DNA from 2 places in the Ruminococcus sp. AM43-6 genome. Region 2 is predicted to be linked to the other one. Evidence: predicted binding sites of a transcription regulator. Region 2 holds the regulator's gene; the other holds the start of a gene.

Region 1 (15,348 bases), on a different contig from region 2:
CGCACCTGCTGTCGAGCCGCCTGCTGACAGGCTGTTAAGTGCTGAAACTATCTCCTCGCTGTTGTCGCCACTTTCGCCCTCAAGAACAACGCTGTCGCTTCCTGCATAAGTGACGATAGAAACTCTGTCATCAGCCCCAAGGTTTTCAGCAAGCATTGAGAAAGCCTGCTGAACAAGAGGAAGCTTATCCTCGTCCTCCATTGAGCCGCTCACGTCTATGAGGAAAACAAGGTTTGTAGGAACGTCCTTGACCTTTGCTTCCCTTGCCTGAAGCCCCACCAGCATAAGCTTTGCTTCACTGTTCCAAGGACAATCGGAAAGCTCGGTATTTATAGACACCGCGCCCTCCGCAGGCTTTTCATAGTCATACTTGAAATAGTTTATGAACTCCTCTGTTCTCACAGCGTCAGGGTCGACCTCCCAGCCATCATTTATCATTCTTCTCACGTTTGTGTAGGAAGCCGTGTCAACGTCTGTGGAAAAGGTGGAAAGCGGTTCGTCTGAAACGAGCTTATAGCCGTTTTCCGTCAGGTGGTTATACTCCTCGGTATTGTAACCGCCTCCTATGTTCGCTGTGCCGTCAGTATCTCCGGCTGTAACATTGTTGTATCTGTAGTTTTCCGCAGTTGTTCTTTCATTGTTATAGCTGCCGCTCTTTCTGCTCTCCGAGCCGTCATAACCGCTTCCGCATGAAGCAAGCATTGTCGCCGTCATCATAAGCGACAGAGCTGTGATCAAGTTTCTTTTTATGCTGTTTGAAGTTGTCTTTTTCATAGCTGTCATCTCCCGTAAAATAGCGTGGGCGATATGCCCTTGCGTTGTTAGCTACATAGTCCTCCACTTAGCAAGCAGGTCTTGCAGATCATTTTTCGAGGAATATCTCATTCGGTCATAGAAATAATCGTTCTTGCTTTTCTGCGAGTCTTTAAGAATACCCGAATCATCGTCAAGACTTTTCCAGCCGTTTTGAAAAACGATATCCCCGTCAAGAGAAATTTCTATCTGAGGTGCATTTTCAAAGGCCATAGAATAAGTGCTGTTTTCTTTCCTCAGTGGTATGAAATATTCTCTGTTTTCCTGCATGATATAAGGGGTAGAGCTTTCAATGGTGATATTTGTTTTGCTTTCTTCTCCTGTCTTTGATACAAGGCTGTTTATTCTCAGGGTGTAATGTGCGCTGTCGCTGTCGAGCCTTGCTGAGAGCACTGTCACATCTGCAAAGAAGTCTGTATCTTCCAGAACGCTGTCCTCTGTGAAATAATCATCGCCCTTTGGAATGTAGCTGTCCTCATAAGCCTTTGTGTCTGTGTGGCTGAAACTGAGCTGTTCGTATGTCTTTTCTTCTCTGTTTTCAAGCCTAGCCTTGTCAGCCGTTTCTACGCTATGCTTTGAAACACTGTCCGACTCTGAGCGGATATCGGCGTAAAGGCTTACGCCGCCGATAATAAGCACGAGCGAGGCTGCTGCCGCTGCAAATTTTCTGTAATTTCTGCGGCTTACTTTTATCCGTGTCTGATCTTTGTCCGTTTTGTTTTCAAGCTGTCCCTCTATCCTGTCCCAGAGCTTTTCCATGTCAGGGGCAGTATCAGAAATATGCTTTTTGTAAAGAAATTTTATGTTCTTAGCCATAGATACTGTCCTCCTTTATGGTCTTTTTTAGTTTGAAAACAGCCTGACGGTATTTCCATGTGACAGTACCCAGCGGCTTCCCCACTGCCCGACTTATCTCACGAAATGTCATATCCATTCCAAGCCTCATGTTCAGGATATCCCTTTCGCCCTCTGAAAGCAGCTTCAAAGCCTCCTCGAAGGAGAGCTTTCCGATCACATCGTCGTCTACCCGCACACTGTCCTGCTGTTCTTTATGCCCTGCTTCTTCATCATCAAGGGTCGGCGTTTCGTGCCGCCTTTTTCTGATAAAATCAAGAGCGAGATTTTTCGCCATTACAGTCAGATATCGCTTATGCCCCGTTCCCTTTCGGTACTGACCTGCGGTGTCCCATAGCTTTAGGAAAAAATCTGATGTGAGGTCCTCAGCGTCCTGAGGACTTTTCACAATGTCAAGCATGATGTTATATATCACCTTGCCGTAGCATTGATAGATCTCCCTAAGCCCGTTTTTGTCATTTTTCAGGATCAGCTCCACCCTGAAATCGAACTCAGTGTCGGTCAAGTCTTTCACACCCCTCGATAACTTATATACGATTCTGCACGGGAGATTTTATGGCAAAATAGTATACAAATTTTACTTTTATTTTTTGTGCATTGATAACAAACTTATGTACAAACACAATTGTGCCGATAAGATATTTTAGCACATTAAAGTGCTTCTGTCAAATAAAAGAACACACCCCCGTCCATATGAACGAGGATGTGTTCTTCGTGTGAAGATCTATGAGAAATTATTTGGAGAGGTCAATATTTCTTACAGCGTCCCTTACCTTAAGAACAAAGGTCGGAGAAACTGAAAGCTCGTCAATGCCCATTCTCAGGAAGGTTTCTGTGAGAGTAGTGTCAGCCGCAAGCTCACCGCATATACCTATCCATGCGCCGTTCTTGTGGGCATTCTCTGCAGACATCTCAATAAGTCTAAGTATAGCCTCATGGTGAGTGTCGCAGAACTGCTCTATATCAGGGTTCTGCCTGTCGCAAGCAAGGGTATACTGAGTGAGGTCATTAGTGCCAACGCTGAAAAAGTCCACAAGCTTTGCAAGCTTATCGCTTATGATAGCCGCCGCAGGGGTTTCTATCATGATGCCAAGCTCAACGCTGTCAGAAACTGTTATACCCTGTTCTTTAAGCTCAGCCTTGACTTCACCACACATAGCAAGGGCTTTTTCCACCTCTGAAACGCTTGTTATCATAGGGAACATTATGCCAAGATTGCCGTATACGGAAGCTCTGAAAAGCGCTCTGAGCTGAGTTTTGAATATCTCAGGTCTTGTAAGACAAATTCTTATTGCTCTGTATCCCAAAGCTGGGTTTTCCTCTTTTTTCAGACCAAAGTAATCCACCTGCTTGTCAGCGCCGATATCCAGCGTTCTTATGATGACCTTTTTCCCTGCCATGCTCTCAAGAACACGCTTATAAGCATGAAACTGCTGTTCCTCTGTAGGGAAATCTGAGTTTTCAAGATAGAGAAACTCGCTTCTGAAAAGACCTATTCCGCCTGCGTCATTGAGAAGCACAGCACCGATGTTGTCAACACTTCCGATATTGGCATAAATATTTATCTTTTTGCCGTCCTTGGTGACATTCTCCTTGCCTTTGAGGGTCTGCAAAAGACGCTTTTTCTCCTCGTCTGCTTTTTGCTTTGCGGTAAGCTCAGCGGTGGTCTTTTCATCAGGGTCAACGAATATCTCACCTGTAAATCCGTCAACGATAGCAAAGTCGCCGTCCTTTATTTCTGACAGGAATTTGCTTCCTACGCCTATTACCGCAGGTATGTTCATATTTCTTGCAAGGATAGCTGTATGTGAATTTGATGAGCCGTGTGCAGTAACGAAGGCAAGCACCTTGTCTTTATCAAGAGATATAGTTTCGCTTGGTGCAAGATCATCGGCACAAACTATCATCTTGTCGTCACCTGCTGAGCCGTCGCTGACATTGCCCGTGAGGTTTGCGATGATCCTGTTGGAAATATCCTTTACATCTGCGGCTCTTGCCTGCATATAAGGATCGTCCATAGAAGCAAACATCTCCGCAAAGTTGTCTGCCGTCACTGCCACTGCATATTCTGCGTTGACCTTCTGGCTGTCGATGATATTCTCTATAGACTCGTTATAATCATCATCTTCAAGCATCATCATGTGTATCTCAAAGATCTGAGCGTTTGTTTCGCCCACCTCCCTGAGTGCCTTATCATAAATGCTCTGGAGCTGTTCTGTGGCTGCCTGCTTAGCTTTGGCAACTCGCTTCTTTTCTCCCTCGCTGTCTTCTGTGTGAATACGTTTTATAGCGGTATCCTGCTTTTTGAATACTGAGATCTTACCCATTGCTACCGCACCGTAAACGCCTTTTCCTGTATACTTAGTCATAAATATCCGCCCCTTTTCTCATAGATCTTATTATTTTTCACGCTGTTTCCAGCCGACGGGACGCACCTGCGAACACTCCGCAGAAACGTCCCGTCGGCTGGACGGCTTTTACCGCCCAGCTGACAGATAATAATTAGAGTGTTTCCTCAAAAAATGCCTTGAGTGCTTCAGAAGCCTTGTCCTCGTCTGCACCCTCGCAGGTAACAGTAACAGTATCGCCCTGCTTAACGCCAAGGCCCATAAGAGCCATAAGCTTTGTGATGTTCACGCTCTTTCCGCCCTTTTCGATAGTGCAAACGCTCTCGAACTCCTTTGCTTTCTTTGCAAGAAGTCCAGCCGGTCTTGCGTGGATACCAACTTCGTCTGTGATTGTGTAGCTAAATGTTTTCATGATGAATACCTCCAAATAATTATTTTATCTTCAAGATCATATCTCCTGCCGAAACGCTGTTTTGTGCGACAGGTTCAACAGACGCATAATCGTCCGTGTTGCCAATTATGATAGGTGTTGTCACCTTATAGCCTGCGGCTTTTATCTTATCCATATCAAAGCTTATGAGCAGGTCGCCTTTTTTAACTTCCTGACCGTCACTGACATGGGCTTCAAAATACTGTCCGCCAAGCTTTACAGTATCGATACCGATATGGAGAAGTATCTCCACTCCATCGTCCGATACCATATTTACGGCATGCTTTGTGTCAAAAACGCTGTCTATCTTTCCATCGCATGGAGCGTAAAGCTTGCCCTCTGACGGCTCAACGGCTGCGCCCTCGCCCAGTATTTTTTGTGAGAACACCTCGTCCTCAACGTCCTCAAGCTTAACGGCAGTGCCGTTCATGTGAGAGTAAAGCGTTATTGTCTTGCCGTTAGTTTCTGTGTTTTCTGCACCCTCGGTCTGCGGTTTTTCTTCTGTTTTATCAGAAGCTTCCTCAGTGCCGATAATGCTGTCAGGGTCATCACTGTATGGCGAATCTATAAAATCCTCAAGATCTGATTTTATAACTGAGACCTTTGGTCCGTAAATGACCTGAATGCCGTTGCCCTTGTGGATAATGCCCGAAGCGCCGCTGGCTTTGAGCATATCGTCCATGACCTTTGAGGCGTCATTTACTGTAACTCTAAGTCTTGTGGCGCAGCAGTCAACGTCTGAAAGATTTTCCTTGCCGCCAAGACCTTTGAGTATCATTGCACTTACAACGTCTGAAGCCCTCTTGTCTGTGCCCTTTGCCTTTGCCGCCTTAGCCTCGTTCACATCGCTTCTGCGATAAAGCTTAGGTTCAACGTCATCAGGCTCTCTGCCAGGTGTTTTAAGATTCATCTTTGTTATCATAAAGTAGAACACGAAGTAGTAAATTACTGCATAGATAAGACCCACAACAACTATCCATATCCAATGGGTCTTTGCGTTGCCCTGCAAAATTCCGAAAAGGGTCATGTCTATAAGACCGCCTGAGAACGTCATTCCAACGCCAACGCTAAGAATGTGCATAAGCATATAGGAAAGTCCTGCCAATACGCAGTGAACAGCGTACATAAGAGGTGCAACAAACAGGAATGTGAACTCCAAAGGCTCTGTGATACCTGTTATCATTGAAGTAAGAGCCGCTGACAGAAGCAAGCTTCCTACTATCTTTTTCTTTTCAGGACGAGCAGTTTTGTACATTGCAAATGCTGCAGCAGGAAGACCAAATATCATGAACGGGAACTTTCCTGCCATAAATCTTGTTGCCGATACTGAGAAAACTTCTGTTGACTTTGAAGCAAGCTCTGCAAAGAAAATGTTCTGTGCGCCTGCTACCATGTTGCCGTCTATCATCATCGAGCCGCCAAGCTCTGTCTGCCAGAAAGGCATATAGAAAACGTGATGAAGTCCGAATGGGATAAGAGCACGTTCAAGTATGCCGTATATCCAAGTGCCTGCATAGCCTGAGTTGAGAACGAGCACGCCAAGCTTTGAGATACCAAGCTGTACGATAGGCCACAGATAGAACATTATGATACCAACGATAAGGTATGTGACAGTTGAAATGATAGGAACAAATCTTGTTCCGCCGAAGAATGAGAGCACCTGCGGAAGTTCTGTTTTATAGAACTTGTTGTGCAGTGCCGCAACGCCAAGTCCTACAATGATACCGCCGAAAACGCCCATTTGCAGCGTGGTGATACCAAGCACTGACGTTGTGGAGTTTTCTGCCATTGCTTCAACGCCGCCCTTTGCGGTGATAAGTGCACTGATAGTGGTGTTCATTACGATATAGGCGATAGCACCCGAAAGGGCTGCGACTTCTTTCTCCTTCTTTGCCATTCCGATAGCAACGCCCATTGCAAACAGAAGCGCAAGGTTATCGAAAACGGCGCTTCCCGTTTTGCTCATTATGTCGAGGATAGTGTAAAGCACACCGCCCTCATAGATGAATTTGCCAAGATGATAGGTTTCGATAGTTGTGGCGTTGGTGAAAGAGCTGCCTATTCCAAGAAGCAGACCCGCCACCGGCAGCAGTGCGATAGGGAGCATGAAAGAGCGTCCCACACGCTGCAATACGCCGAAAATTTTATCCTTCATAATAATAATATCCTCCATGATCAATTTATCTCAGCTGAATTATCATTATGGTACCGTTAATGATAATACCGCAGCGAATACATTATATAAGCTGTGGCAATAATGCCTATCCGCTTATTTTCTTCAGATGAATCGAAAGAGTTATCATTTCATCTTCCGATATAGTTTTAGCATAATTCTTCAAAATATGATCCTGCATATGCTTTGCGCATTTATACTGCTTTTTGAAATTTGTTTTTATCATGCCTGCAAATTCCTCGTCCCTGCTGAGAACATTTGGCAGTTCTTGAGATTTAAAAAGTCTTTTTGCGAGAAATTTCAAATGAACAAGAAATCTTTCATATGCCACTGACGTTTTGTTTATCTTCCCTGCCAGACAAGCGTCCGCTATCTCAGCACAGCCGTTCACCATTTTGGTGATATCCTGTATCTGTCCCATTTTTGTGCCCAGTCTTGCGTTTATGATGTGCATTGCGATAAAGCCCGCTTCATCGCCACTCAGCTCAACTCCCAAACGCTGATATATCTCCGCCACGCAATATCTTCCAAGAGCCAGCTCCTTCGGGAAGCAGTCGCTTATGGCGTCCATAAGCGGGTTTTCAAATTCAAGCCCCTGCTTTTTTCTTTCAATGGCGAATGAGATGTGGTCTGAAAGTGTTATTATGAGCGACTCGTTTAGCTTTCCGTCGATATGTGAAGAAATATAGTCCACAAGATCTGCCGTAAGCTTTATATGCTCATATGGTATCTCGGTCAGGCACTCGATAAGCCTTTTTCTAAGCTCTGAGTCTGTGACAAGATACATTTTCTGTATTTTATCCTTGTCAGGCTCGTCGCCGTATTTTTTTCCGAAGCCTATTCCCTTGCCTGAGATTATCTGCTCTTTTCCTTTATCGTCAATGACGCTTACGGTGTTATTATTTATCACCTTGATTATTTTCATTAAAGATCCCCCTATAAAATCAAAAAAACCAACCTTAATACGAACCCATACAATATGTCCGTACAAAGTTGGTCATGCCCAGTCTATAAATGAAAGGTAACACTCCAATAAAAGATGTTATGTATCAATTTCACTATAATTATATTAACATACCTACATTTATTTGTCAACAGCATACATAAAATTTGTTTTTCAAATCTGTTTTTTTAACAAATAAACTCATTTTGTTTTGTATAAAACCTACAATTATCAGCCTGAAAAGCACAAAAAAGCCGTGGAAACACTGTTGTTCCCACGGCTTTCGGTATGTTAAGAGAGTATCTGTATAGCTTTATTACTTTGTCATAAGCTCGCAAACAAGGTTTGCAAACTCAACAGGGTTGTCGATAGACATACCCTCGATAAGCAAAGCCTGATCGTAAAGAAGCTTTGCATAGTCTTTCAGCTTGTCCTTATCGTTAGCATAGAGATCTTTCAGCTTCTCAAAGATAGGATGGTTTGGATTTATCTCCAGAGCCTTTTCAGCCTTTACCTTGTTGCCGTCATTCTGAGGCATAGCGTTGAGGACTTTCTCCATTTCGATAGTTATGCTGCCGTCTGATGAAAGACAAACAGGGTGAGTTTTAAGCTTCTTTGAAAGACGAACTGTCTTTACCTTATCGGCGATAGCTTCCTGCATGAAAGTGAACATATCCTTGTTCTCTTCGTCAAGCTTTTTAGCCTCTTCCTTTTCTTCCTCTGTGTCAAGGTCGAGATCAGCGTCGCTTATGGACTTGAAAGGCTTGCCGTCATAGTTTATCATCACCTTGATAGCGAACTCGTCAACGTCCTGTGTAAAGTAAAGAACCTCATAGCCCTTATCCTTGATCTTTTCAAGCTGAGGGAGCATTTCGATCCTTTCCTTTGTTTCGCCGCAAGCATAGTAGATCTCTTTCTGATCTTCTTTCATTCTTGAAACATACTCTTTGAGTGTAACGTTCTTGCCGTCAAATGAGGACGGGAACATAAGGAGATCTTTCAGAGTTTCGTTTGCAGCGCCGTATGACTGATAGATACCGAACTTGAACTGAAGTCCGAATACGCTGTAGAACTTCTCATACTTCTCACGGTCGTTCTTCAGAAGCTTTGCAAGCTCGTTCTTTATGGACTTTTCAAGGTTCTTTGCGATTATCTTGAGCTGTCTGTCCTGCTGTAAAAGCTCACGGGAGATGTTCAGCGAGAGATCCTCAGAGTCAACAACGCCCTTTACAAAGCTGAACCAGTCAGGAAGCAGGTCTGCACACTTTTCCATTATCATTACACCGCTTGAATAAAGCTGGAGTCCCTTTTCATAGTCCTTTGAGTAATAGTCAAAAGGCGCACGGGCAGGTATATAAAGCAGTGCGTCATATGTTGCAACGCCCTCGTTCTTTGAATGGATATGTGCAATAGGTGGCTCATAGTCGCCGAACTTCTCCATATAGAAGTTGTTGTAATCCTCGTCCTTAAGCTCACTCTTGTTCTTCTTCCAGATAGGGGTCATGCTGTTAAGAGTTTCGATAGCCTTGTGTACCTCAGGCTCTTTACCCTCCTCATTATAATGAGTATGCTCGACTTCCATTCTGATAGGGAATCTGATGTAGTCAGAATATTTCTTTACAAGTGACTGTATCTGATACTGATCAAGATATGTTGAATACTTCTCGTCATCAGTATCGTCCTTGAGTTTCAGTGTGATAGTTGTGCCGACGCCGTCAGGCTTGTCACACTCTTCTATTGTGTAGCCCTCAACGCCGTCAGATGTCCACTTGTAAGCCTGATCGCTGCCAAAAGCCTTTGTTACAACGGTAACTTCCTTTGCTACCATAAAAGTAGAATAGAAGCCTACACCGAACTGACCGATGATATCAACATCGTCCCCAAGGTCATTGTCTTTCTTGAAAGCGAACGAGCCTGAGTTTGCGATAGTACCAAGGTTGTTTTCAAGATCCTCCTCGGTCATACCGATGCCGTTATCAGAAACTGTAAGCGTTCTGTTTTCCTTGTCGATAGCGATATTGATAGCGAAGTCGCTCTTTTTCATTCCCACAGAAGTGTCTGTCAGGGACTTGAAATACAGCTTATCAATAGCGTCGCTTGCATTTGAGATTATCTCTCTGAGAAAAATCTCCTTATGAGTGTAGATCGAATTGATCATCATATCGAGCAGTCTTTTTGATTCTGCCTTAAATTCTTTTGTCTGCATAAAATCTCGACCTTTCCTTAATAATATTTTACTTTCTTTGAATACTGTTCCATATAATTAGCACTCTATCTATTTGAGTGCTAATTATATTATACAACAAGGTTGATAAAATGCAATAGTTATCACAAAATTTCTCTTATTTATTTACAAATCCATAACATTTCATCACAAACCTGACAAAATACCATTTGCAAAAGCACCATGTTGTGTGCTATAATATATAGATAAGACCGAACAAGGGAGGAATAATATTTGACTACCAAAAAGTCTGTTTCTCTGCTGACCCCTGAAAAACAGCAGGAAAAGAAACTTCTTACTATAGATTGCGTGAAAATTTCACTTCTGCTCATTTTATACAACCTGCTAAACAGGATATTCGCAGTGTTATTCTTTTACGTTGCATACACTTATCACTCAGGGAAATTCACTCTTAGCTACTCGGAAGTTCTCAGCTATCTGAAAAAGCAGACCGCTTTTATAAGCTCAACTACTTTTTCCATGACGGCAAATTTGTTTATCACTCTTATGAGCGTGCTTGTTTTTGGGATAGTTTTTGCTATACTTTTCCGAAAACGAGAATCAAGCTTCATAAAGCCTAAAAAAGGCACGGCAGTAAAAGGGTTAAAATGGTTTTCAGCCTGCTTTGTGATAAACATTCTGCTGTCACAGCTCACATCTATCCTCACGGGTATACTTGGTCAAAACGGAGTGACAGTTCCCACAAGCGATTTTTCCATTCATCAGCCCTCTGCCATTGCAGTAATAGTGCAGTTCTCATACGTTGTGATAATAGCCCCTATCGTGGAGGAATTTATCTACCGTGGAGCGATCCTCACGGCTCTAAGCCAATACGGAAGGGGTGCGGCGGTGCTTTTCTCGGCACTTGCATTCGGACTTATGCACGGAAATATCCCTCAGGCGGCTTCGGCATTCGGCACAGGACTTGTTTACGCTATTATCGCCGCAAAGTGCGGCTCGATACTGCCAACAGTTATAATACACTGTCTAAACAATCTGCTCGCAAACTTCTCGTCCATATCTGATGCGATAGGACTTGAACACTATGAAACCTTCATGAGCGTTGCTGAGATAGTCATAGGTCTGGTGGGCTTTATGGTTCTTTTCACAAGCCTTAAAAAGCTTATCATTGATGACAGCGAAAACGTGCTTACACCGAAAGAATGCCGCAGATACGTCTTTACAAACCCTGCCACTATAATATATATGCTCTGCCTTATCATACCGATAATAAAGAGTCTTGTCCAAGCAAACAGCTAAAAATCACAAACAAAAAAACGGGTGACTGCCAATAACAAATTGACAGCCACCCGATATTTTTTTATCCAAAAAGCCTATTAATAAGCCTTGCCCCAAAGCACCATATGCTTCGCAGGCTTTCCACAGCATACGCAGGTATCTGCTATCTCTTCCTGCTCGAACGGGATACATCTTGAACCTACTCCTGTGAGTTCCTTTACCTTATCCTCGCAAGCTTCGTCGCCGCACCACATTGCCTTAACAAAGCCGTCGCCCTTTTCCTCAAGAGCCTTCGTTATCTCATCAAGTGTCTTGCAAACATAGGTGCGTCTTTCTCTGTTTTCAAGTGCCTTCGCATAAAGACCATCATGAACAGCCTGAAGTCTTTCATTTACTGTTTCAACAAGCTCACCAAGCTTGCAAAATACCTTTTCCCTGTTGTGTCTTGTAACAAGCACACACTGATCGTTCTCAATATCCTTTGGTCCAATTTCAAGTCTTACAGGAACGCCCTTCATCTCATACTGTGCAAACTTCCAGCCAGGTGACTGCTCTGAATCGTCAAGCTTAACTCTTATGCCTGCATTTTTAAGCGTGTTGTAAAGCTCGTTAGCCTTGTCAAGAACGCCCTCTTTGTGCTGTGCTATAGGTACGATAACTACCTGAACAGGTGCAACAGCAGGTGGCAGAACAAGTCCGTTATCGTCGCCGTGTGTCATTATAACTGCACCGATAAGCCTTGTCGTAACGCCCCATGATGTCTGGAATGGGTGTGCAAGCTTATTATCTCTTCCAGTATAAGTGATATCGAAAGCCTTTGCAAAGCCATCGCCAAAGTAATGCGAAGTGCCTGCCTGCAAAGCCTTGCCGTCGTGCATAAGAGCCTCAATAGCGTACGTTGCTTCTGCACCTGCGAACTTGTCGCTCTCTGTCTTTCTGCCCTTTACGACCGGCATAGCAAGCTGCTGCTCGCAGAAATCAGCGTATACGTTGAGCATTCTCTCTGTCTCCTCGATAGCCTCCTCAGGTGTCTCGTGGATAGTATGACCCTCCTGCCACAGGAACTCTCTTGAACGAAGAAATGGTCTTGTTGTTTTTTCCCAACGTACAACAGATACCCACTGATTGTAAAGCTTGGGAAGATCTCTGTAGGAATGAACTATATTAGCATAATGCTCGCAGAAAAGCGTTTCAGACGTTGGTCTTACGCAAAGTCTGTCTTCAAGCTTTTCACTTCCGCCGTATGTTACCCAAGCTACCTCAGGAGCAAAGCCCTCAACGTGGTCTTTCTCCTTCTGAAGCAGGCTCTCAGGGATAAACATAGGCATACAAACATTTTCATGACCAAGCTCCTTGAACTTTGTGTCAAGTATATGTTGGATATTCTCCCATATTGCGTAGCCGTAAGGTCTTATTACCATACAGCCCTTTACGCTTGTGTATGAAACAAGCTCAGCCTTCATACATATATCAGTATACCACTTCGCGAAATCCTCGTCCATGGAGGTTATCGCATCAACCATTTTCTTATCCTTAGCCATTTATAAAACCTCTTTCTTATATCATTCAGGCATTGTCATTATTCTTGTTGCCGTCGTCTTTTTTAACAGCTTCACTGCTGACATTCTTCTTTTTCTTTTTAAAATTAAGAGCATAGATATCCTCGTTATATATCTTATAGTTGGGATCCCAGCCGTCAATATGGGACTTATCAAATATGCCCTGTACCTTATAGTTCTCAGGATCGTTCCCTGTATTCTCACCGTCCACCCTTTCGGGATCGTCCTTTTCGGCAAGCTCAGGGTGACGTTTTTCAATAAATCGTGCTATTTTTGGAGTGATAAGGCAGGCAATGATGATAAAGGTCATTATTACGACACAGCCTGCTGCCAGCTTCAACAGCAATAGCAGTAATTCTTTATTCAGACAAGTCACCTCTTTTCGCAAATATAAAGTTATTATAGCACAATTATTATCCAAATTCAAGAGGTGAAATATGAATTTACCGCCATTTCTGACCTTTAGCACGAAAAAAAGGCGGAACAAAGTCCGCCTTAAAGCATTTTCTTTCGTTTGAAAAAGATTATACACACTATCACTACTATTATACTAAGGGCTATAACACCCGGATACCCCTCTTTAAGTTCGGGCATATTCTGAAAGTTCATGCCATACCAGCCCGTGATAAGGGTCAGAGGGAAAAATATAGTGGATATGACCGTAAGAAACTCCATATTCTTGTTCTGCTGAGCATTGACATGGGACTGATAAGCGTCTCGCACCTGCGTTGCATATTCAAGAAGATGTACAGTTCTGCCCATGAGCCTGTCGGCACGGTCTGAGATAGTGCCGAAATATTTTTTCTGCTTTTTCTCAAAGAAGCCGTTCTCGTCCTCTTCAAGCTCTCTGCCCAGATCCATTATTTCATCATAGTAGCTTCTCAAAATAAGAAGCTCTTTTCTGATAGGCGTTATGGTTTCAAGAAAATCGTCCGTCTTGCCATCGTTTACGTTTTCCTCAAGCTCCATAAGCTTTTGCTCATGTTCCGCAAGAAGCTCGGTGTCACGGAGCATAAATTCGCTGAAAAAATTGTAGATAAAATGCTCCCTGCTCTCTCCCTGATTATGCCTGCTTCTCTGTATGCGTTGGACTAACCTGAGCGAGAACTCCTCATCGTCTATTATCACCATGTTTTTGTTGTCGATAAAAAACTGTATCCTGTGTCGGCTTCCCCTTATGTCAAGAAGCTTGGGGATAGAAAGCGTGCCTGCCAGACAGAAAGGCTGTGATTCTATCTTACAGAACACAACGTCACGCAGGGATATCACGCCCTCGTAGGTTATGTTCGCCGTTCTGAGGGTTTCCTCTGCGTGAGCAGAGTCGGTAATAAACACAGCCGAGCAAGTTTGCTCGCTTAGCTGTGCCGGTGTTATTTCTTCAAGTGAACCCTTCAGGGCAAATATTGTCATTTATCCTCGACCTCCGCCTTTGAAGCTCTTTCATAGGCAAGGTCATAGAAAAGTTCCTGAGAATTAAGTGGCTCTTTGCCGTCTGAAACAAGGGTATATTCCCCGTCAGAATCAAGCTCTCTTGCCTGACAATTATCTGCAAGCATTTTGTCGAACATCATGCTTATCTGAGCCTTGATATCCTCGTCAAGAATAGGTGCAGCGACCTCAACACGTCTGAGAGTATTTCTTGTCATAAAATCTGCGGAAGCAATATATATCTTCCTTTCCTCGCCCTTGCCAAACATATAGATACGGGAATGTTCAAGAAAACGTCCTACAATGCTTATTATCCTGATGTTGTCGGTTTCGCCCTCAACGCCTGGGATAAGACAGCATATGCCTCTTACCACAAGGTCTATCTTAACGCCTGCTCTTGAAGCTTCGATAAATCTGTCGATTATCTTCTTATCAGTGAGAGAATTTATCTTCACGCCAATATAGCCCTCTCCCCCTGATTGTGCTATGGCTATCTGCCCGTCTATCATATCAAGCACCTTGTTTTGCAGACAATTCGGCGCAACAAGAAGCTTGTCAACGCTCTTTACAGTATCGTCAGAAGCAAGAGCATTGAACACGTCTATAGCGTCCTTTGCTATGTCCTTATCGCAGGTCATAACAGACAGGTCGGTATAAAGTCTTGAAGTTTTCTCGTTGTAGTTTCCAGTGCCTATCTGAGTATAATACTCGGTCTTTGTGCCTGAACGCTTTGTGATAAGGCAAAGCTTTGAATGTACCTTATAGCCCTCCAGACCATAGATAACAGTACAGCCAGCCTTTTCAAGTCGGCGTGACCACTCGATATTGTTCTCCTCATCAAATCTCGCTTTAAGCTCCACCAGCACAAGAACGTCCTTGCCGTTCTCTGCGGCTTCACAAAGAGCTTCGACCACCTCACTGTGCTTTGCCACACGATACAATGTCATTTTTATAGACACAACATTTTTATCGTCAGCCGCCTCACGAAGCATATTGATAAAAGGCTTTATGCTATCAAAAGGATAAGAAAGCAGTCTGTCTTTCTTTTTTATCTGCGGCAGGATCGGCTTGTTATCGTCAAAGGCAGTAAACCTCTGCGGAACTCTCTTTTTATAGAAAAGCTCAGTTTTCTGTCTGAGTATATCCTGTATCTGGAACAGGAATGACAGATCAAGAGGAGTGCTGTTTCTGAAAACAGATTTTTTATTCACTTCAAGCTGTTTGCAGAGCAGATCAACGATATTGTTATCAAGCTGTCTTGAAAGCTCCAGTCTGACAGGTGCAAGACGCTTTCTTTTCTTGATAAGGTCAGCCATGAACTCACGGTAATCAAGAT
Region 2 (15,348 bases):
CCTCGCCAAAGGGTCTGTTCTCTCTCAGCCACTCCCCTACCGCCTTGTTCGGGGCTTGGCTGTCCATGTTTATGAGTCTGTCACCTTTTTCCACAGCCACAAGGTCAAAAGCGGTCTTTCTCGATTCGCTGTCTGAATGTTCAAGCCAAACAGTACACCCCTCCACCAAAAGCTCTTTGCATCTGCCCGTATTTTTCACATGGCAGACCTCGGCTTTGCCGTCTATCTCAACGTTGGCGATAAACCTGTTCGGTCTTGATAGAAATTTGCCTTTATGTATATTATCGTATCTCATAATTCGCTCCTTTTATTCTTACTATTCACATTATACCACAAATATGTTTGATTATAAATACCTAAATCATGCATTCTTAGCTTTGCTGATTTGTGGTTCGATACAAAAAGGGAAAAATATTTCACAAAATCTATTGACGTTATTTGTGAAATATGTTATAGTTTTGAGTATAGGTTATATAACAATAATAATTTATTAAAATTTTAGAAAGAGGTATTTATAATGAAAAAAATAACTGCACTTCTCGTTTCACTTATAATGTCATGCGCAGTAATGGCAGGCTGTTCGGACAGCAGTTCTTCAAGCTCATCAAAAGCAGACAGCACATCAAAGGCAGAAACAAGCGCAGCCGCTGACGAGTCAACTGCTTCAGAAGCAGGCACAGCCACAGATCTCGAGGATACTCTCACAGCGCAGTATACAAAGAAGATACAGGGCGAGAGCCTTGCTATCGACATGACAGTGGCAAGCGAATATGACAATTCATCAGCCGTTGTTGAGATAGCAGGCGGCAATATGCACATGAAAATGAACTTTATGGGCGTGGATATGGATATCTATAGTATCGACGGAGTTATGTACACACTTGACAGCGAGTCAAAAACGTATTACACTGTTGATATGGAAGAATCTATCGACGACTTCAAGAGCGAAATAGGCTACGGCATTAACGACAGCTACAAGTTCATAAGCTCTGAAACAACTGACGACGGTCTTATCTGCGAAACTTTTGAAAACACAGAAGATCCTGGCATCGAGCTTGAATCAGGCGTAACTCTCGACACAAGCGATTCTGACGATCATTCTTTCACAACAACATTCAAGTATTACTTCAATGCTGACACAAAGGATATTGTTAAAATAGAAACTATCTCTGACGGCTCAACGACTACTGTTACAGTAAACTCATTCACAACTGAAAACGTTGAAGTCAAACTCCCTGACGATTTTGACAGTTGGACAGAGCAGTCTTTCGATATGAGCACTGACGATATCCCTTATGACGCTGAACTCGATGTTGAGTCAGGCGCTGAGTCAGCCGAGTAATTCTTGTCATTTTTCGGAGGCAAAATATTATGAACAAGAAAATGGTAACTATTATTGCAGCTTTGGCAATGTGTACAGCAATGGCAGGCTGCTCGGAGAGCGATACTGCAAGCTCTTCAAAGGCTGAAACAACTACTACAACAACGGCTGCCGCAGAGTCTGCCGCTCCTGCTGAAAGCACAGCAGACGAAAGCTCCGCTGACAGCACTTCCACAAACGCAGGCACAACGGATTATGACGTTGACGGCGATTTCAGAGCTTTCGAGCAGATGAAAGACAAGTATGAGGGCAACTATCTTGCGAACCTTACAGGTCAGATGTCAAACAACGGCACAAAGTATACTATCTGCGTAAAGGACGGCAAGGCTTATCAGGCACTCACAGTTCAGGGCATGAAGTCATACACAGTTTGCCCTGGCGACGGAAAGCTTTACAACGTTTCAGAAGGCACGACCACCTACAGCATTGAGGACGACGACGGAAATCAGTGGAAGTCAGCCGACATTCTTTTCGGCGCGACCCTCGATTTTGACCACGCATATATTGACGAAACAACAAACGTCGTTCACGAATACTATAAGCTCGACAGTGCCGTTGCAGGTGCTGAGGGTCAGATAGTTTACGGCTTTGACGGCGCTACATATGACCTTAAGCAGGTAGTTCTGCTCCCAGAGGGTGCTGACGAATCAAGCGCAGTTTACTTCACTGTAGATTCCATAGGCGAAGCAGACGACAGCCTGCTTGCTGTTCCTGATCTTTCTGCTTATACAAAAGAATAATTTTATCTGATCTTTTTCCAACATCGGGCGGACAGACCACTGCGGTCTGCCCGCTTTTTTTGCATTTTCAGCAAAGCGTTGTGCAATATGACGGAAAAGAAGTTTAAATATTTTTGAAATTTGTGAGAAAAATAGTCTTAAACCCCTTGACAAAATCGTCAAAAGGGTATAAACTATACTTAGCACTCGAGAAGAAAGAGTGCTAACACTTAAATACAATAAGTGCTAACAAGAAGAACGGGTGGTGAGCAAATGGACGACCGCAAGCTGAAAATACTTTCAGCGGTAGTCAATGAATATATCGTAACAGGCGAGCCTGTAGGCTCAAAGGCGATAATGGCTCACGTCAAAGCGTCCTCAGCGACCATAAGAAATGAAATGGCAGAGCTTGAGAAGCAAGGCTATCTCGAACAGCCACACACCTCCGCAGGCAGAATACCAACATATAAGGGCTACAGGCTTTATGTTGACCAGCTTATGGAGCAAAACCAGCTTACAGCAAATGAAAAGAAGATGCTGGATTCAATGATACCGCAGGAATATGTCACAGAGGAAGACCTTGTGAACAAGGCTTCAATGGCATTGGCGGATCTTACGAAATGTGCGGCGGTGGTCGCAAACGCAACGCCAAAGTTCTCGCTTATCTCAAAGGTAGAGGTAATACCTACAGGAAAGAGAATGTACGTTATTTTGATGATAACGTCCAACGGCTCTATTAAGAATAAGGTTTGCCGATTGGAGTTCGACCTCAGTCAGGATCAGCTTGAGTTTTTTGATAACTTCGTAAAGGAAAATCTCAACGGCGTGCCTATCGACAGTCTTTCGGACGCTTATCTTGAAAAGCTCACAGAAGCAATGGGAACGTACATGATGACCCTTTCACCGCTTGTTTCCGAGATCATGAAGATGACAAAGGAAATGAGCAGCGTGTCTATCAAAGGTCAAAGCAATCTTCTCACCTGCAAGGACTTCAACCAAAATGAGATAATAAGCTTTCTCGATAATCAGAAGGAGCTTAAAGGATTTATTGACGAAACGTTCTCAGGGCTTCACGTTATGTTCTCCCCTGAGCGTGACGGATTTGTTATCCACAACTCCTCTATTATAACAGCTCCGTTCTCAAAGGACGGCAAGACAGCAGGTGCGCTGGGGCTTATAGGTCCTATGAGGCTCGACTATGCGAAGTTTATCCCATATCTCGAGTATTTCACAGGAAAGATATCGGAAATGATATCCGAAAAGCCACAAGAGCAAAACAAAGAAGACGACGAAAATGAATAAAAAGGAAGGCAGGCGGCGTAAATTGAGTAAGGAAACTGAAAAGGACACCGAGCTTGAAAAAGAGGAAAACACCTCTGCTGAAAGCGAAGAAGTAAAAGAAGCGGCGGATACCGCAGAAAATGCCACTGAGGATACAGAGAAGAAGGCGGAGGAGAGCGAAACAGAAAAGCTGAAAAAAGAGCTTGCCGAAGCAAATGACAAGTATCTCAGACTTATGGCTGAATATGATAACTTCAGAAAAAGAAGCGCAAAAGAAAGACTGGAGCTTACAGACACAGCAAAGGGAAATGTGATAAACGGCTTCCTGCCGGTGTTTGACAACTTTGAAAGAGCGTTAGGCACAGAAACTCAGGACGCAGTTTATAAACAGGGTGTTGAAATGATATTCAATCAGTTCAGCGACGCACTTAAAAAGCTCAACGTTGAGGTAATGGAGCTTGCGGGCAAGGAATTTGACCCGAACGTTGCAACGGCTGTAAGCACAGTTGACGACCCTGACCTCGGTGAAAATATTGTGGCGCAGGTGCTTCAAAACGGCTACACCATAGGCGGCAAGGTCATAAGACACGCAATGGTAATAGTAGCAAACCCATAAACAAAGACATCGGGACTTAAGGTCTTGATATAAATTAAGTAAATTTTGAAAGGACTTGATCTTATGAGCAAAATCATCGGTATAGATTTAGGTACAACAAACTCTTGTGTAGCAGTTATGGAGGGCGGCGAAGCCGTTGTTATCCCTAACAGCGAGGGTGCAAGAACAACTCCGTCAGTAGTTGGCGTTTCAAAGAACGGCGACAGACTTATCGGTCAGGTAGCAAAAAGACAGGCTGTTACAAACTATGACAACACTGTAATTTCTATCAAGAGACATATGGGCTCTGACTACAAGGCTCACATGGGCGGCAAGGATTACACTCCACAGGAAATTTCAGCTATGATACTTCAGAAGCTGAAGGCTGACGCTGAGGCTTATCTGGGCGAAAAGGTAACAGAGGCTGTTATCACAGTTCCTGCTTACTTCACAGACGCACAAAGACAGGCTACTAAGGACGCAGGTCAGATCGCAGGTCTGACAGTAAAGAGAATCATCAATGAGCCAACAGCCGCTGCACTTTCTTACGGTATTGATAAGGAAGAGGATCAGAAGGTCATGGTTTACGACCTTGGCGGCGGTACATTCGATGTATCTATCATCGAAATGGGCGACGGCGTTACAGAAGTTCTTGCTACAGCAGGTAACAACCACCTGGGCGGCGACGACTTCGACCAGAGAATTATCGACTGGATGATCGCAGAGTTCAAGAAGACTGAGGGTGTTGACCTTTCAGGTGATAAAATGGCAATGCAGAGACTTAAGGAAGCTGCTGAGAAGGCTAAGATAGAGCTTTCATCTACAGCATCATCAACTATCTCTCTCCCATTCATCACAGCAGACGCTACAGGTCCAAAGCATCTTGAAATGACACTTACACAGGCTAAGTTCAACGAAATGACAGCAGACCTTGTTGAGTCAACAATGGGACCAGTTCGTCAGGCACTTTCAGACTCTGGTCTGTCAGCTAACGACCTCCAGAAAGTCCTTATGGTCGGCGGTTCTTCAAGAATACCAGCCGTTCAGGAAGCTGTTAAGAAATTCCTTGGCAAAGAGCCGTTCAAGGGCATCAACCCAGATGAGTGCGTAGCACTTGGCGCTGCATATCAGGGCGGCGTTCTCGCAGGCGACGTTAAGGACGGTCTGCTCCTCCTCGATGTAACTCCACTGTCACTTGGTCTTGAAACAATGGGCGGTATCTGCACAAAGATCATCGAGAGAAACACAACTATACCTACAAAGAAGTCACAGATATTCTCAACTGCCGCTGATAATCAGTCAGCCGTTGATATCAACGTACTTCAGGGTGAGCGTGAGTTCGCAAAGGACAACAAACAGCTCGGTATGTTCAGACTTGACGGCATCGCTCCTGCTCCAAGAGGTGTTCCACAGATCGAGGTAACATTCGATATCGACGCTAATGGTATCGTACACGTTTCCGCTAAGGATCTTGGCACAGGCAAGGAGCAGAACATCACGATCACTTCTTCAACAAATATGTCTAAGGACGATATAGATAAGGCTGTCAAGGAAGCTGAGGCATTCGCAGCAGAGGACGCTAAGAAGAAAGAGGACGTTGACGCAAGAAACGCTGCTGACCAGCTTTGCTTCCAGGCTGAAAAGTCACTGGGCGAGTTCGGCGACAAGATAGACGCTGCTGACAAGTCAGCTTGTCAGGCTAAGATAGACGCTCTTAAGGAAGCCCTCAAGGGTACTGATATCGAGACTATCAAGGCTAAGCACAAGGAGCTTGAGGAAACATTCCAGGGCGTTGCAACTAAGGTATATCAGCAGGCTGCACAGGCACAGCAGGCAGCAGGCGGTGCCGCAGGCTTTGACCCTAACAACATGGGCGGAGCAAATGGCGGCAGCAACGGCGGCGCTTCAAACAACGGTGGCGACGACGTTATAGACGCTGAATTTACTGACGCAGAATAAATCATAACGGCTGCCTCTGCTCCGATTTTTCGAGCAGGGGCTATTGCCGTATTAAAAGGCTGTGTGAAAAGCGTGAAAGGACTATACTTACAAAAAGGAGGCAAGCCCATGCCCCAAGACTTTCACGATCTGCAGCTTACAGAGCATGGGCGTTTATATGGCTGAAAAAAGAGATTACTATGAAGTGCTTGGCGTTTCTAAAACTGCCACAGACGATGAATTAAAAAAGGCATTCCGTAAGCTTGCAAAGCAGTATCACCCTGACCTTCACCCTGGCGACAAAGCGTGCGAGGAAAAGTTCAAGGAAGTAAATGAAGCTTATGAAGTGCTTTCAGATAAAGATAAAAGAGCAAGATATGACCAGTTTGGTCACGCAGGCGTAGACCCGAACTACGGTGCAGGCGGTGGAGCAGGTGCAGGAGGCTTCGGCGGATTTGGCGATATGGGCGATATTTTCGATTCCATTTTCGGTGGATTTGGCGGAGGCTTCGGTGGCGGACGTTCTGCTAACCCTAACGCACCAAGACGCGGCGAGGATATAAGAGCGAACGTTGTTCTTGACTTCATGGAAGCCTGCAAGGGCAAGACTGTGAAAATTCGCATAAACAGAGCCGAAAAATGTCCTGACTGTCACGGCACAGGCGCAGCCGCAGGTTCTTCGCCTAAGACCTGTCCTGACTGCCACGGCACTGGTACAGTAAGGATAACACAGAGAACGCCTTTCGGAAACATCGCTCAGACCACGACTTGCAGTCGCTGTGGCGGTAAGGGTCAGATAATCGACAACCCTTGCCATACCTGCAATGGTCAGGGCAGAGTAAAGAAGGTATCTGAAAAGGAGATAAACGTTCCTGCCGGCATCGACGATGGTCAGACACTTAGAGTAGGCGGTGAGGGCAACTGCGGTATAAACGGAGGTCCTAACGGCGACCTGCACATCAACATTACAGTTCGACCTGACCCTATTTTCGAGCGTGACGGCTATGACGTGTGGACAGAGATACCGCTTACTTATGCACAGGCTACTCTCGGTGACGAGATAACAGTTCCTACAGTTGACGGCAAGGTAAAATACACAGTGCCAGAGGGTACACAGACAGGCACAGTGTTCCGCCTGAGAGGCAAGGGCATAAAGAAGGTAAACAGAAACGACCACGGCGACCACTACGTTCGTGTAACAGTTGAAGTTCCACGCAATCTGACCAAAGAGCAAAAAGAAAAGCTCCGTGACTACGAAAAGTCCCTCGGTGAAAAGAACTACGCAAAGCGCAAAACATTCTTTGACAAGCTCAAAGACAAATTCAAATAACAAAAAGGAGAACGGCACAAAGCTGTTCTCCCTTTTTGTTTGCAATAAAAAATGCCGCAGGAAGACCCACGGCAATTATCATCTTATCAAGCCATACCTGTGTGCTTTTTGATAGCCGCAAAGGACTCCGCACTGATAACGTGTTCCATACGGCAAGCGTCCTCTACTGCAACTTTCTCGTCAACACCAAGCTTTATGAGCCACTGTGAAAGCAACGTATGACGTTCATACATTTTCTCGGCTATCTCCAAACCCTTGTCTGTCAAACGAATATAACCGTCCTTGTCAACAGTTATATAGCCGTTCTCACGGAGATTTTTCATTGCCACACTTACGCTCGGCTTTGAAAACTCAAGTTCGTTTACTATATCTATGCTTCTTACCTCGTCTTTGCCCTTGCGCTGGCTGAGAATAAGTATCGTTTCGAGATAATTTTCAGCTGATTCTCTTATCTGCATTATAACGTCCCTCCCTAGAACAAGTTTGTCATCAGGTCATTACGACTATTATATCACATTTCAAGCCGCATTTCAAGTGCAAGCACGCTTTTTCAGCGATTTTGATAAACTTTACATCAATGAATTGTGTTGATATACAAAGGCACTGCTCACAAAAAAGCAGTGCCTTTAAAGCTGTCTGTTATTTACTGTATACCGCACTCGTCATAGTCTTTCCACTTTTCGGCGTGCTCCTTATCCTCAAAATATTTGTATACAAAAAGCGCAGTTGACGCAACAACAAGTATCATCGCACCCATTAAAGTCCAGAACGACTTTTTTCTTGAATAGTTTGACATAACAAAACTTCCTTTCTTTCGCAATAGCATACAAAAACTTGCGGCTATCGCTCATAGCTTTGTTATAATTATACTACACAATGCTCTTTCTGTCAATTATTTTCACAGGATTTTCAGATATATTTTTCCGAGTAAAAGTGCAGAAATTCCTCAAGGCAAAGCCCGCCTGCGGCAATGATACGAGCGGCTTCAACGCCCACATAACGATAATGCCACGGCTCAAAATCAATGCCGGTCATCTGCTCTTTAAGGCGAGGATAGCGAAGGATAAAGCCGAAATCTGCGGCATTTGCACAAAGCCACCGTGATTCAGGCGTCTTGTAAAAATCCTCGCTCACATCATTGTCACCCTCTCTGCCGAGATCCACAGCAAGCCCGGTGTTGTGTTCGCTTGACCCGGGGAGCGCGAGAGTTCTGCCCACCTTTTCCACAGCCTTTTCATAACTCAGACCGCCCCACATTTCGTGAGATACTTCACGCTCCCAAAGCATCTGCTGATATTCAAAAGAGCGATAGGCGGAAATAATTTTCAGCTTTATGCCGTCAGCTTCCGCCTTTTTGAGCAGAAGCCTGAGCCTGTTTCCTGCCTGAGATTCCATAAACTTGCCGTTCACCTCTGTCAACTCCACACGATCGCAAAATCCCATATCTATGGGATTGAATTTATCCACAAGCATAAGATAATCCATATACTGACCTCCTTGTCCTGATGGGGAGAAATGTTTTAACTTAGTATATGCAGATGTGTGTGGAGAGTATACACGGCGAAGCTAAATGAGGAGTGAGGAGTGAGGAGTGAGGAGTGAGGAGTGAGGAATGAGGAATTAGCATAGCTGACCAAAGTTGTGCACAAGCACCAAGCGTAGCGATTTTGCGGCATTGCAAACTCTCCCGAATATCCGCTCGTATTCAGAATTTGCATAATTTCAGCATTGTAGTGGCTTGGCTCAATTTCGGTTTCACCGAAATGCGACAGCCCGATATTTCTCGCCTGTTGAATTGTTGAAAAATATCGCACAATGTCACCCTAAATTAATTTGGCATCAAGGATATGGCAAGCACAGCATCGCTCCCCTACACATTTCAAAAAGCGGTGCAAAATTACATCATATCACAAAATGCCCGTCACGGCCAGTGACCTATATCCAGCACCCGTCCACTCTGACGACCTGCCCGTGAATGTAATCTGCTCCCTTTCCACTGAGAAAACGCACAACATTCGCCACATCTCTCGGCTTGCCTATCCTGCCTGCCGGTATGTCATCAACTATCACACGAACATCTTCATCCGTCAGCTCGCCGTTCATTTTCGTGTCTATCATTCCGCAGGATACGCAGTTCACCCTTATACCGCTTATAGCAACTTCCCTCGCCAACGCCTTCGTAAATCCTATAAGCCCAGCCTTTGCCGCCGAGTATGCAACCTCGCAGGAAGCTCCCTTTTCGCCCCATACGGAGGTTATATTTATCACATTTCCACTGTGTTCCCTTATCATCTCAGGAAGCACCGCCCTGCTCATACGCATTGCGCCAAGCAGATTCACGCTTATCATCTCCCATAGCTTCTCGTCAGTCATGTCAGTGAAAAGCTCTATATCCGCTATGCCTGCGTTGTTTACAAGAAGCGTCACCATACCAAAACTGTCCCTGACTTCCGCCACGCATTTATCTATACTATCCTTGTCACCAATGTCGCAGTAAAAAACCTCTGCACATAAGCCACGCTCTTTAAGCTCAGATACCAAAGCTTCCGCCGCAGCTCTGCCATTCTTGTAGCATACAGCCACCTGCCAGCCGTCCTCAGCAAGCACTCTGCATATCTCTGAGCCTATCCCACCAGAGCCACCTGTTACCAATGCCGTCTTTTTCATAAAAATACCCCCCGCAGATCATGATATACTGTAATTATATCACACCTGCGGAGGTTTTTCAACGGCTACTTTTCGTTCTCGTCTACCCATTTTCTCGCCCAGCCTGCGTTCTGCTCCTGACGATTGTATACTCTGCCGTTTGGCGCAGTGTAGTTGTCCGTCACAACATATTCCTGACCTGCCGAGATAACGTCATGGGGCTTGTATACCTTTGTGCCGTCTGAAGCCTGCGGGAAACGGCTCTTGTCACGCTTTTTCATGGCTATCACTCTCCTTTTTATGTTATTATCCTGCCCGAAGCTTTTGTGATTATCAGATGAAAAATCTGCATAACAGTTGAAAATATCACGATAACGTGGTATAATCATCTTATACTATTTTTATCGGGAGTATTAAAATGGAAAAATACAACAAACAAAAAGCTACACTCACCGCACTGCTGAAATGGGTGGAAACAGAGTTCTTCGGAATTTTCGTATTCCTTTTTTTTATCGCAGTTGCAAAGCCTTTCGGTGCATTGGCAAATATAATTTTCGGTCTTACAGGACTTCTCACAGTGGTCTGCCTTATGGCTGACTTTGGTCTGAAACAGGGAGAGGAAGCCAGAAATAAGGTCACATTCCACGGTGAAAAGGATTGCCCTAACTATGGCTTCACACTTGGTCTTATTGCAAGCATACCATGCTATATCACAATGATACTGCTGATGATATCAAAATTCAGCGGTTCGTTCAATTTCATGCCTGCCTACAAGCTTCTTGACGCCTGCTTCTATCCTCTTATAGATTGGGCTGCTCACTCTGCCGACGTGAAAGATATGTCCCCATTTGTTTTCATCATGACCGCCATATTCCCTCTACTCTATCCATTTGCCACATGGATAGGCTTCAAAATATCCTACAAACAGATAGACGTAAGAGAGCGTGTGGTCTACAAGCACAAATAAAATCAAGCCTGCCGTATCAGTCCGATACGACAGGCTTTTATCTTTTTATCGAAAAAACTCAGTTCTCCACTACACATTAAACTATTTCATTACTGAAAATCTATCTCTATATCTTTTAGCGTCACATAGTTTACTCCATTGCAGTTTTTATCGCTTGCAGTGTTTGCGATAAGCGTTATCTTTGCTGTGCCTTTCACATAGTCGGCACCAATATCCGTCTTGTAGTCATACGTGTAGCTCTCTCCGGCTTTGAGCAAAGTGTTCATGGTGTTTCTGTCGCCATTTTCGCCATAGCTCGTGGAATTGCCCTTACTGTCCTCTGTGGTGATATACTGGTCAGTCGTGAAGTCAAGCGCCATGTCCTTGTCCCAGTTGTTTGTGTAGGTAATATGGCTTATGAACTCGCCTCCGCTTACCTCATAGGAGTATTTCGCCGTGAGCCTGCCGTCCTTTGTTGTAAAGGTATTGTCCCCAACGTCCTCAAAATAGTCGATATATCCAATATCAACTTTGTCAGCCATATCAGGATCGTCCTTGGCGACAGAAGTCACAGCTTTCTCACTAGGATCAACATCGCCAGCGACCTCAGCGTTTTTCTTTTCGTCAGTGTATTCGCAGTTCTCATTGAGCCATTTTTCTATCTCTGTGACCTTTTCACTGCTAATATTGTATTTTTCTGTATATCCTAGATTTGCATCAAAATACATCCTGCCATCGTGAGTGAAGTATATCTGACCTTCTGTGCCAAGCATATCAATATTGAAATACGCTGTTATGCCGTTTGAAACATACCACTCATCATCTTCAGTGGTGGAAAAATCAATTGGTGTTTCCCCCTCAGAGGTTTCCGATCCGTCATCAACAGGCTCGGCAGTGAAAACGCCGTTTTCGTCCTTGAGCAGGTCAAGAAGTCCTGCAATGTCAACATCAGAATATGTTCTCAGCTTGCCCAGTCCAATATCATTATATACTGTCCTGATCTTTGCGGTCTTGCAAAGGTTCATATTCTTCACTATAGCGTCAAAATCAGACGGCGTATCGTTGAACACCCCATACCACGCCAAAGTGCCGTCATCAAATTTTACTGCCAGATAAAAACTTGATGACAAATCTTTTATTGAATAAATATCCGCTTTTGTTGTTTCCTTTTTGTTTGTTTCATAATTTGTTGTTTCAAGGGTCTGGGCTGTAAGCTTTTCATCAAGATAGCTTTCATCTATAACGCCCATTGAGCTGTACTTCACGCCGTTATATTCCACAAAATCATACTTTGCACCCATAGACAGATACTCCCACGGCGTCACCAACCCGATCTCCGTTGTTGCAAGATCAGTTCCATCATCATCGGCATAGTCCTGTGCCTGCTCATTTCCCGATGCCGAACTTACTTTTATCTCTCTGTCCGACCTGCCTGCAAACATCATAACACCCGTCGCTGCAGCGAAAACACCGCAGGCTGCAACTGCCGCCCACTTTGTCCATATGGTTTTTATCTTTATGCCGCTGCCGCTCTGTCTGCATTCTTCAATGTAATGCTCGTCAGCATTTTCCAAAGCCTTGAAAATATCCTCTCCTGTTGTTTTCATAAAAGAACTCCCTCCTTTTCAAGCAAAGCCTTTAACTTATTTCTGCTTCTGAAAAGGCTCGCCTTAACTGTGTTCAGGTTCATAGCATACTTTTTTGATATCTCTTTTATAGGCGTTGCAAACCAATATCGCTGGAGAAATATATTTCTGTCTCTCTCCTGCAACTCGCCAAGAAATTCGTTTATAAGCCCCTCAAGATGTCTGCCGTCGCAAAGACTCTCGGTGGTGTCATTGTCAGGTATGCACTCGTCAAGCTCCTCCAGGACCGCCGCTATCTCACCTTTTCCACGCTTTGCGGCCTTTGACGCACGATATCTGTCAAATGCGATATTTCTTGTTATCCGCCCAAAAAATGCCGACAGCATTCTGGGTTTCTGTGGCGGAATGGAGTTCCATGCCCTGAGCCAAGTTTCGTTCACGCACTCCTCCGTGTCCTCCCTGACTCCAAGAATATTGTAGCCCACAGAATAACAGTATCCGCCGTATTTTATATCCGATTGTGAGATAGCCTGCTGATCTCTGTTTTCATAAAGCTCGATTATCTTGCTGTCCTCCATTTTCCGCCCCCCTATACAATATACTTCATTGAAAGTCCTTTCACCTATAATGACGAGATATCCGCCGAAAGGTTTTATGAAAACGCAAAATAATTATAACATAAGATAAAAAATTTTGCAACACAAAAACGACGTCCCACATCACTATGGAAACGCCGTTTATATGAAGAATGATTTTATGACAACTCGTTAAGAAGATCCATGTACAATTCGTTGTAGTCTGTTCTGTTGTCTTTCAGGAAAGCGATAGCCGCACGAGGGTGGCGGTTGAGCGCACCTGTGAGCATATAAGGCACGTCATAGCCCCACTGTGAACCCTTTGCCCTCTCCTCAGCAACGTACTTTTCAACAAATTTCAGTGTAGGAGTAAGCTTGTAGTTAGGGTTTCTCAGGAAGCTGAGCATCTGCTCCATGAAGCAGTTTCCTGCACCTCTGCCCATTCCGCTCATTGTAGCGTCCGCAAAGCTTGCGCCGTGAGAAATGCTCTCGATAGTGTTTGCAAAAGCGAGCTGTTGGTTGTTGTGCATATGAACGCCCACCTTTTTGCCACTAGCCTCAGCCACCTCGCAATACTGCGCAGTAAGTCTTCTCACCTGCTCAGGGAAAAGTGAGCCGTAGCTGTCAACAAGATAGATAACGTCAACAGGGCTTTTTGCCACAAGGTCAAGAGCCTGTGCGATATCGTCCTCACGGCTCGCAGAAACAGCCATGATGTTGATAGTAGTTTCATAGCCCATATCGTGGCAGTAGTTTATCATCTCCAGCGCACCAGGCATCTGATGAGTATACGTTGCGATCCTTATCATGTCGATAACGCTCTCGCTCTTTGGCAGGATATCCTTCTTGAAGTCACATCTGCCAACATCAGCCATAACAGAAAGCTTCAGCGGGCTGTCATTCTCGCCAACGATAGCTCTGATATCCTCCTCGTCGCAGAACTTCCACTTGCCAAACCCCTTGACGTCAAAAAGCTCCTCGGAAGCCTTGTAACCGAACTCCATGTATTCAACGCCTGATTTTATGTTAGTTTTATAGAGTTCTTTTACAAACTCGTCTGAAAATCCAAAATTATTTACAAGTCCTCCGTCACGGATAGTTGCGTCCAGAAGCTTTATATCAGGACGATATGACATAAGGTCACCTTTCTGATTTATTGTCTTTGCCTGATTTGCCATTGTGATTACTTCCTTTCCAAAAGCAGACCCTTACCATGTCTGTATAAGTTCATCGCTTTAAAGATTTTATGCTTTTAAGCTTTTATGTATTAAAGTATAGCACTATTTTTCATCCCTGTCAATAGTCCCAAAGCCCTTTAAACACATTTTTTACATTTTAATAATATTTCTCTCCCCAAAGCCTGAACTTTTGTACATTTCCAACTATCAAAACGACGCAGTATTGTGATAAGTACTGAAAAATATCCACGCTCCTTGACAAATCAGACTTATAGTTGTATACTCTAAGTGTACTACAACAGATAATACAGTTAGTACAGCAGAACAAATGAAACGAAACAACAAAATCGAAAGGAGGTATTCAAGGTGATAACGCTTGATCTTACAGGAAGAGCACCTATCTACGAACAGATATGCAGCCAGTTCTCAAGCCTTATATCAAAAGGCGTGCTGAAAGAAAACGATAAGCTGCCAAGCTCAAGAATGTTGGCAAAGGAACTGGGTCTGAATCCAAACACAGTCGCCAAAGCCTATAGCAGACTTGAGCATGACGAAATAATCTATTCCGTGGCAGGAAAAGGCTGCTTTGTGGCAAAGCAGAAAGGCTCTATAGAGAAAAAATTACTGGAGGAATTTAAGCTCCATGCCGCCGCCGCAATGCAGGCAGGCATAAGCCTTGGATCGCTTACCTCCGTCCTTGAAGAACTGGCGGAGGAACAGAAAGAAAGGAGTGACAAAGAATGATAGAAATAAAAGACCTGTCACTTACATTCAAAAACGCAGACGAAGATCACGAGGCACTGAAAGCCGTCACCCTGGATATCCCCGAGGGCTGCATATACGGCTTTGTAGGCTCGAACGGAGCAGGCAAATCCACCCTGCTGCGTGTTATAAGCGGGATCTACCGCCCCGACAGCGGCAGCGTCACCATTAACAAAACAGAGGTCTATGACCGGCCGCAGGCTAAAGAGAACATCTTCTTTGTGAGCGACGAAACGGTGCAGTTTTCAAGACTGACAGTGAATGACCTGAAAAGCTTTTACCAAAGCAGCTACCCGACCTTTGACGACAAGGTGTTCGATGACCTTATCTCAAAACTTGACCTGCCACGGAAGAAACCGCTGTCCCAGTTTTCAAAGGGCATGAAAAGACAGGCTATCGTTGCGGCTGCAC

Evidence for each region. Region 2 encodes HrcA, which represses chaperone genes, less so after heat shock. Its sites were predicted from a motif close to TGTTAGCACTCNNNNNNNNNGAGTGCTAACA; they were not measured.
Region 1: htpG (molecular chaperone HtpG) is a predicted target of HrcA. The motif match lies at 9,824-9,854, and genes of this name have one in related genera.

The regions. Positions count from the first base shown of each region.
Region 1 covers NZ_QTXU01000016.1:27,076-42,423, forward strand. The annotation lists gene DW938_RS09465 (von Willebrand factor type A domain-containing protein) at 1-774, opposite strand, end outside; gene DW938_RS09470 (hypothetical protein) at 826-1,629, opposite strand; gene DW938_RS09475 (sigma-70 family RNA polymerase sigma factor) at 1,622-2,182, opposite strand; gene ptsP (phosphoenolpyruvate--protein phosphotransferase) at 2,403-4,037, opposite strand; gene DW938_RS09485 (HPr family phosphocarrier protein) at 4,171-4,428, opposite strand; gene DW938_RS09490 (PTS transporter subunit IIABC) at 4,448-6,601, opposite strand; gene DW938_RS09495 (PRD domain-containing protein) at 6,708-7,544, opposite strand; gene htpG (molecular chaperone HtpG) at 7,879-9,768, opposite strand; gene DW938_RS09505 (type II CAAX endopeptidase family protein) at 10,021-11,046, shown strand; gene proS (proline--tRNA ligase) at 11,124-12,566, opposite strand; gene DW938_RS09515 (hypothetical protein) at 12,592-12,930, opposite strand; gene DW938_RS09520 (CorA family divalent cation transporter) at 13,080-13,994, opposite strand; gene ppk1 (polyphosphate kinase 1) at 13,991-15,348, opposite strand, start outside.
Region 2 covers NZ_QTXU01000010.1:21,681-37,028, reverse strand. The annotation lists gene sfsA (DNA/RNA nuclease SfsA) at 1-295, opposite strand, end outside; gene DW938_RS07310 (hypothetical protein) at 518-1,342, shown strand; gene DW938_RS07305 (hypothetical protein) at 1,372-2,121, shown strand; gene hrcA (heat-inducible transcriptional repressor HrcA) at 2,374-3,402, shown strand; gene grpE (nucleotide exchange factor GrpE) at 3,395-3,997, shown strand; gene dnaK (molecular chaperone DnaK) at 4,061-5,935, shown strand; gene dnaJ (molecular chaperone DnaJ) at 6,093-7,244, shown strand; gene DW938_RS07280 (metal-dependent transcriptional regulator) at 7,331-7,702, opposite strand; gene DW938_RS07275 (hypothetical protein) at 7,888-8,040, opposite strand; gene DW938_RS07270 (M15 family metallopeptidase) at 8,154-8,729, opposite strand; gene fabG (3-oxoacyl-ACP reductase FabG) at 9,180-9,911, opposite strand; gene DW938_RS07260 (hypothetical protein) at 9,977-10,171, opposite strand; gene DW938_RS07255 (hypothetical protein) at 10,309-10,857, shown strand; gene DW938_RS07250 (hypothetical protein) at 10,947-12,443, opposite strand; gene DW938_RS07245 (RNA polymerase sigma factor) at 12,440-13,000, opposite strand; gene DW938_RS07240 (aldolase catalytic domain-containing protein) at 13,177-14,175, opposite strand; gene DW938_RS07235 (GntR family transcriptional regulator) at 14,542-14,919, shown strand; gene DW938_RS07230 (ABC transporter ATP-binding protein) at 14,916-15,348, shown strand, end outside.